2 regions of the Paraburkholderia sp. SSBN10T genome follow, and region 2 is predicted to be linked to the other one. Evidence: riboswitches for the same ligand, from Rfam matches in the RefSeq annotation. Region 2 holds a riboswitch; the other holds the start of a gene.
What was found. A riboswitch is a leader RNA that binds a small molecule or an ion and turns the genes downstream of it on or off. The one in region 2 is predicted to bind cobalamin.

Region 1: another riboswitch for cobalamin. It lies ahead of AC1ECK_RS01020 (TonB-dependent receptor domain-containing protein); the one in region 2 lies ahead of cobW (cobalamin biosynthesis protein CobW).

Annotation. Positions count from the first base shown of each region.
Region 1 covers NZ_JBWQQI010000001.1:219,164-222,713, reverse strand. The annotation lists gene AC1ECK_RS01025 (cupin) at 1-292, shown strand, start outside; gene AC1ECK_RS01020 (TonB-dependent receptor domain-containing protein) at 348-2,276, opposite strand; adenosylcobalamin (AdoCbl) riboswitch at 2,328-2,417, opposite strand; partial or broken gene AC1ECK_RS01015 (hypothetical protein) at 2,506-2,649, opposite strand; gene AC1ECK_RS01010 (putative bifunctional diguanylate cyclase/phosphodiesterase) at 2,683-3,550, opposite strand, start outside.
Region 2 covers NZ_JBWQQI010000022.1:23,848-27,397, forward strand. The annotation lists gene cobN (cobaltochelatase subunit CobN) at 1-876, opposite strand, end outside; gene cobW (cobalamin biosynthesis protein CobW) at 883-1,965, opposite strand; cobalamin riboswitch at 2,165-2,433, opposite strand; gene AC1ECK_RS28110 (cobalamin biosynthesis protein) at 2,568-2,996, shown strand; gene cobO (cob(I)yrinic acid a,c-diamide adenosyltransferase) at 3,008-3,550, shown strand, end outside.

The sequences.
Region 1 (3,550 bases), on a different contig from region 2:
GTCCGATACGGGGATCGGCGGCGCGACCGCCGGTCTGGCCGGCGTGCGCGTGGTGCGGCCGGAACGGGCGGCGGCGCTCGAGCAGCAGAAGCACGTGTCGGAGTTCTGCTTCTTCTTCGTGCTGTCCGGACAACTGACGGTGATGCAAGGCGAGAACGCGTACCCGCTCACGACGGACGACAGCATCACGATTCCGGGAGAGATGTCGTACGGCTTTGCCGAATGCAGCCCCGACCTCGAACTGCTTGAAGTCACGCTCCCCGCCGAGCTTGCCGTCCTCTCGCAGTCGTAAGCGTCGCACTACTCACATTCGAACAAAACTTCTCAACCTCGCCTGAGGCCTGCTCCTAGAACGTATAAGCCAGCTTGCCGAATGCCGTGCGGCCCAACGTGTTGTACCCGTATGCCGTCACGTACTGACGGTCGAACAGGTTCGACAGATTCGCCGACAAGGTGAGATGCGCATTGACCTTGTACGCGGCACGCAGGCCGAGCGTCGTGTACGACGGCAGATAGATTGCATTGGCCTGGTCGTCGTAGGTCGATCCGCCGTAAAGCAGCGAGACGCCCGTGCTCAGCGCATGCAGATGAAACTCGTCCCACGTGTGGTCGACGCTGAGGCTGACAGTCTGACGCGGGCGGCGATTGAGCCAGCTCTGGTCGGTGACGTCCTGTGGATTGAGAATGCCGAGCGCCGCGCTGACAGCCGTGGATTGGCCGAGGGTGCCCTTGTACGAGAGATCGAGACCCTGGATGTGCGCCCGGCCGATGTTCACGGGCAGGAAAGTGACCGAGTTGTAGTTGATGAGGTCGTGCACGCGCGTGTCATACAAAGCAGCCGTGAAGGTGCCGAACGACGTAGCGGCATCCAGTGCGGCTTCGACCGTATCGCTGCGCTCGGGCAGCAGGTTCGGGTTCGCATACCCCGGGTAATACAGGTCGTCGAACGTCGGCAGACGGAATGCATTGCCGTACGAGAGGCGTGCCGTATAGACCGGGGTAATCGCATAAGCGAGCGCGAGATTGCCGGTATTGACCGACTGGCCCTGGACAATCTCGTGGCGGCCGGCCAGGAACACCGTCAAATCACCGAGCGTAGCCGATTGATGCAGCGAAACGGCCGAATCGTTGCGTGTCGGCACACCGGTGGGGATATCGAACGGCAGGAAGGCTTGCTCGCGGGAGAAATCGTAGGCGAGCTTGGTCTCGCCGGACAGCGGCAGACCGAAGAGCGTCAGGCCTTTTTCCTGATGAGTCAGCGAGGTCGATGTGCTGAAGCGCGTCGAGTCGATCTCATCGCTCGGGATAGCGGGGTTGTTCGCGTAGACGAACTGACGATCCGTCGCGTAGCCGACCGACTGGTCGAACTGGGTAAACGGCGTGATATCCAGATGGAACGCCAGACCCGTCGTCAACTGATGATCGAGCTGCCGGTCGTTGCCGCCTGCGTTGTCGTAAGAGAGATCGGACCGGTGATACAGCATGAAGGTGGAGATCGACCAGTTGTCGTGCGCATAACCGAGCCGCGCATCCACGTCCTGCGCATGATAAGGATTCCGACCGTCTTCGTGCCCGTAGGCATTCGGCCGGGTCGCATCGATCCCCGCCGTGTTGTAGTCATGCAGGCCTACTGAGTAAGTAAGGCCGGACAATGCAGAAAGCGGACCGGTGGCAGGAATACTGCCGGAGGTGCGCACTTGCGTATCGAAGGTCTTGTTCGAGCCGCCGCCCACGGAGACCGTAGTCTGGTTCGGCTGATTCGAGGCATGGTTCGTGAAGAGCTGCACGACGCCGCCCACCGCATCGGCGCCGAACGACGCGGCCGCAGGGCCTGAAATCACTTCGACGCGATCGAACGCGGAGGTCGGAAGATCAGCCCATTCGGCTACGCCCGTGGTTGCGGAACCAACCCGGATGCCGTCGATAAAGACCGCGACCTGATTTGCCGACGAACCACGGATGCTGACGGAGGCGGAAGAACCGGGGCCGCCGTTTTGCGAAATCGTGACCCCGGGCAGCGTCGCGAGGGCCTGCGTGATGCTCGGGTCGGCCGGCGACAGACGGTCCAGATCCGCACGGGTCAGAACCTGGGTCGAGGCATAACGCTGGTCGAACGACTGCGGCAAGTGCTGCGTGTCGCCGGTGACGAGGATATTCGGCAAAGTGGTGACAGCCGATGCCTGGTCCGGTTGTTGTAAGGACGAATCGTCCGCATGCGCCATCTGCCAGCCCGACACGGTCAGGGCAGATGTCATGATCAAGTGACGCAACTTCATACTGGGGAATATCTCCTGGGGATTACGCGCCCCAAAGTCGGAAAGGAGGGATACGACGCCGAGGTCTGACTTCCGGTCCGTGCTGAAACCGGTCACAGTGGCGCGACCGCGCTGGATTTACACCAGCTTCCACGAGTCGTACGCGCGCATTTTACTTCTGAATCCACGCACGCCCAAAACCCCGTCTGGAATAACTCACGGACGGGGTATCAAGCGCTACGCGAAACGTTCAGGCGGCGGCTGTGTGGTTGCGCTCCACCTCAAGCCTCTGCCGCAAGGTACGCGCCGCCGCGATCATGTTGCTCAAGGCGGCTTCCACCTCCGCGCTGGGCACGCGCGGCGAATGGGCGTCGTAGACGCCCGGGCCGATTCCGTTCGGATGTTGGAAGAGTCCGGCGTCGACTGATCAGGCTCCCGCGCGTGGCGCGATATTGCCCTGGCGCAGCAGCTCGCCGGCACGAGCGGCCCCCACCGCTTCGCTGAAACGGAAACCTTGCGCACTCGTCGCCCGGTTCGTTGCAGCCAGTAGCGCCCGCTGTTGCTCGGTCTCCACGCCTTGGGCAATGACCCCGATCCCGATACTGTGCGCAAAGCTGACGATGGCGCGGATCGTCGCTGCACTCGCGGGGTCGCTGGTAGAGCGGTGGATGAGGGATTGCGCGATCTTCAGATGGTTCACGCGATAAGCCTTGACGTACTCGAACGAGGCGAACTCGCTACCGAAATCGTCAATGGCGATCTTCGCGCCGAGCGCGTGTAGCTGCGGGAGTATGTCGCTGCGTGCCCACGACAACCTGGCCAGCGTCGCCTCAGTCACGTCGAATTCCAGAGCGGAGGGGGCGAGATGCCACTTCGCGGCGGTTTCGGCGACATCGCGCACAAACGCTTGAGCGCTCCTGAGTTCGAACAGAGACAGATTGATCGCGATCATCAGCGGGGCCACCCCCTCGTCGCGCCAGGCTCTCATTTGCCGGCACGCCTCGTCCAGCACCCAGTGCCCAAGCGCCGCCATGGTGCCGTCCCTCTCGGCGATCGGGATAAACACACCGGGAGCAATGAGACCTCGCGCCGGATGATGCCAGCGAACCAGGCCTTCCATCCCGAGAATGTTTCCCGAAGATAACTCGACCTCGGGCTGGTACTGGAGCTCCACCTCGCCGCGCTCAAGCGCGCCGCTCAGATCGTCTGCGAGTGCGACACGTTCGAGCACCTGCTGGTCGAGTTCGTCAGAATGAAAGCGATAGCGGTTGCCGCCCTCACGCTTCGCACGGTAG
Region 2 (3,550 bases):
CACCTGCAACACCGGCGCGTCACCGGCGAGCGCCAGCGGTTCGGGGTCGTCGATCGCCGTGGCGGCAAACGCGGTGGTGTTCAGCACCAGCGCGACGTCATGCTGCGTGCACAACTGCTGCAGCACCTCGCGGCTCATGACATCCTTGAGCGAGGTCAGCGCAAGCGGCAACGCATTCAGCCCTTGCGCTTCGAGTGCCTCGATCAGCGCATCGAATACCGCCGTATTGGCGGCCTGCAGATGCGCCTTATAGAACAGGATCGCCACGACCGGAGCGTCGGCGCGCCAGCGTGCCTGCCAGTCCTCGATTGTCGGCGTGTCGTGTTCGGGGTGATAAAGCGTGGCCGCCGGCAGCACGCGCGGCGCGGCCGGCTCACGCCCCCAGCCGAACGCGCGATGCGCGATACAGCGCAAAAACGCCTCGGCATTCTGCACACCGCCCTCGCGCAAATAGCGCCAAAGCTGATGACAGAGTGCGGCATCCGCCGTGCTGCGAGCAAGCAGGTTCGGATCTTCCTGCAAATCGCCGGAAAACATCGCCAGCGTTTGCTGCTTGCGCGCCGCGAGCGCGACCACCTGCTCGATCCCGTACGGCCAGTACGCCTCGCCGCCGAGGTGATCGACCACCACGACGCGCGCATGCTGCAGGACATCTTCGACGTAGAAATCGACCGAAGCCGGTTGCCGCAAGTACGTCACGTTCGCGAGCCGCACGCTCGGAAAACCGGCGCCGAGGCGCGGCACCACGCTGGCGAGCAACGACAGCGTCGTATCGGCCGAGCTGAGCACCACGATCTCGGCGGGTTGCTGATCGATCCGGATGACACCCTGGGTGTCGTCGACGAAGCCACCCGGCGTGGTGCGCAGCAGATGCATGATCGATTACGCCTGCGGCTGGGCTTCAGTACGCAGCGCGGCGTCGAAAGCCGCTTGCAGCGCAGCCTGATCGAGGTCTTCGCCAATCAGCACGAAACGGCTTTGCGGCGTTTCGCCGGCTTGCCAGCGGCGGTCGAAATAGCTGTCGAAACGCCGGCCCACACCCTGAATGACGAGCCGCATCGGCGCGCCCGGCAAGGCAGCGAAGCCTTTCACGCGGTAAATCGTGTTGCTCTCGACGAGGCTTTCCAACGCGGCAATCACGCCCTCGCGCGACGGCGTTGGTGCCTGCACCACCACCGAATCGAATTCGTCGTGATGATGGTCCGCGTCCTCGGCCGAGCCGTGATGATCGTGGCGCAGATGAATCGTCGCCTCCGAAGCGGCCTCCAGACCGAGCAGCGTGTGCAGATCCAGTTGCCCCCTATGCGCGCGCACCACCTTGACCTGCGCCGGAATCTCTTCGCGGATCAACGCTTCGACCGCGCCTTGCTGCGCCTCGCCGAGCAGATCCGTCTTGTTCAGGATCACGAGGTCCGCAGCCGACAACTGGTCTTCGAACAGTTCATGCAGCGGCGATTCGTGGTCGAGGTTCGGATCGGCCTTGCGTTGTGCGTCCACCGCCACCGGGTTGTCGGCAAACTGGCCGCTGGCCGCCGCCGGGCCGTCCACGACCGTCACTACCGCATCCACCGTGAAGCTGTTCTTGATCGCAGGCCAGTTGAAGGCCTGCACCAGCGGCTTCGGCAAGGCGAGACCGGAAGTTTCGATCAGCACATGATCGATCTGCGCGCGGCGTTCCACCAGTTGTTCCATGACCGGGAAGAATTCTTCCTGCACGGTGCAGCAGAGGCAGCCGTTGGCCAGTTCATACAATTGGCCTTCGGTCTCGTTGCCGTTTTCGTCGCAACCGATGCCGCAGCCCTTGAGGATCTCGCCGTCGATGCCGAGTTCGCCGAACTCGTTGACGATCACCGCAATGCGCTTGCCGCCTGCGTGCTGAAGAATATGCCGCAGCAGCGTGGTCTTGCCGCTGCCGAGAAAGCCTGTCACGACGGTGACGGGGATTTTGCGCATGGAGTTCTGCATGGTCAATCCGTCCAAAGGTGTTTCACATTGGGCATGCCGGCGAAGTCGCGCAACGGGGCTGACAGCGCGAATGCATCGCCGGCGGGTGCGAGAGAGTTTCAGATGAAACGCGGGGACGAATCACGGCGCGCCAGCAGCGCCAGGCAAGCATCGTGAAGTGGTGAACCGAAATGGTGGACAAGACGCCGCATCCCCGCAGCGCCAACCCTCTTCTCTGGCCGGTATCCGGGCTGGCGAAAACGCCGCTTCCCCTTCCCAGGCGAGGGATTTCTCGCCCAGTGGTTGCATGCGTGCGCGACCTTGCGCGCAGGCACTGAAGCCGGCTTTGCACCGCTTGCGCGATGCCTTCGCTTACCGTTGCGGGGGCAGCACAGGTTGGTCCGGTCTGTTGCAGGCGGACACCCTGTTTCCCGTTTAACTGCGCACGCTCAGAACGCGCGCGCGAGCACCAAAGTGCGTGGGAGTTTAGGCCTGCGAGCCCCGCGCGTCAAGGCAGCCGGCCGTGCGACTTCGGCAGTCGCTTGTGATATCGTATGCGCGCGTTTGGTGCCAGCACGTGCGTTCGCACGTCGCGCGCCGTCGCGCATGACATGTGGCACCGCATGACCCAACACTCCGAACACGACGCCAGGACCCTCAGCGTCGGCATAGGCTGCAGACAGCACACCTCCGTGGAGCAGATCGGCGCAGCCGTGCACGCCGCGCTCGGCGCCTATCCGTTCGCGGCGATTCGAACCGTTGCCACCATCGACTCCAAAGCCCTGGAACCCGGCCTGCTCGAATTCTGCGCGCGTCATGCGCTGCCTTTGCGGACCTTCAGCCGCGCTGAGATCGCCACCGTGTCCGGCCTACCGACACCGTCGGCCGCCGCCCGCGCGCATCTCGGCGTCGACGGCGTCTGCGAGCCGTGCGCGCTGCTCGCCGCGCCCGCCGGCCGCCTGCTCGTCGCGAAGACGGTGCTCGACGGCGTGACCGTGGCGATCGCGGTGCAGGCGGCCGCCTCGGCTCCACACTCAACCGAATCCACCTAACCTCATCTTCCATGAAAACCGATCCCGAAGCGCATCTGCGCATGACCCAGCGGCGCCGCGAAGGCCACGAGAAAAAGCAGGCCGAAGCGACCATCGAAAAGGGCCTGCTGATCGTCAACACCGGCACCGGCAAAGGCAAGACCACGGCCGCGTTCGGCATGGCCGTGCGCGTGCTCGGCCACGGCATGCGGCTCGGCGTGGTGCAGTTCATCAAGGGCGCGCTGCACACTTCGGAGCGCGATTTTCTCGGCAAGATCGCCAGCTGCGATTTCGTCACGATGGGCGACGGCTACACGTGGAATACCCAGAACCGCGATGCCGACATCGCCACGGCCCGCAAGGGCTGGGACGAAGCGCGCCGGATGATCGAAAGCGGCGAGTATCAGATGGTGATTCTCGACGAGCTGAACACGGTGCTGAAATACGAATACCTGCCGCTCGACGAAGTGCTGACGGTCGTCAACGCGCGCCCTGCGATGCTGCATGTGGTGATCACCGGACGCCACGCGCCGGATGCGCTGATCGAAGCGGCCGATCTCGTCACCGAGATGCGC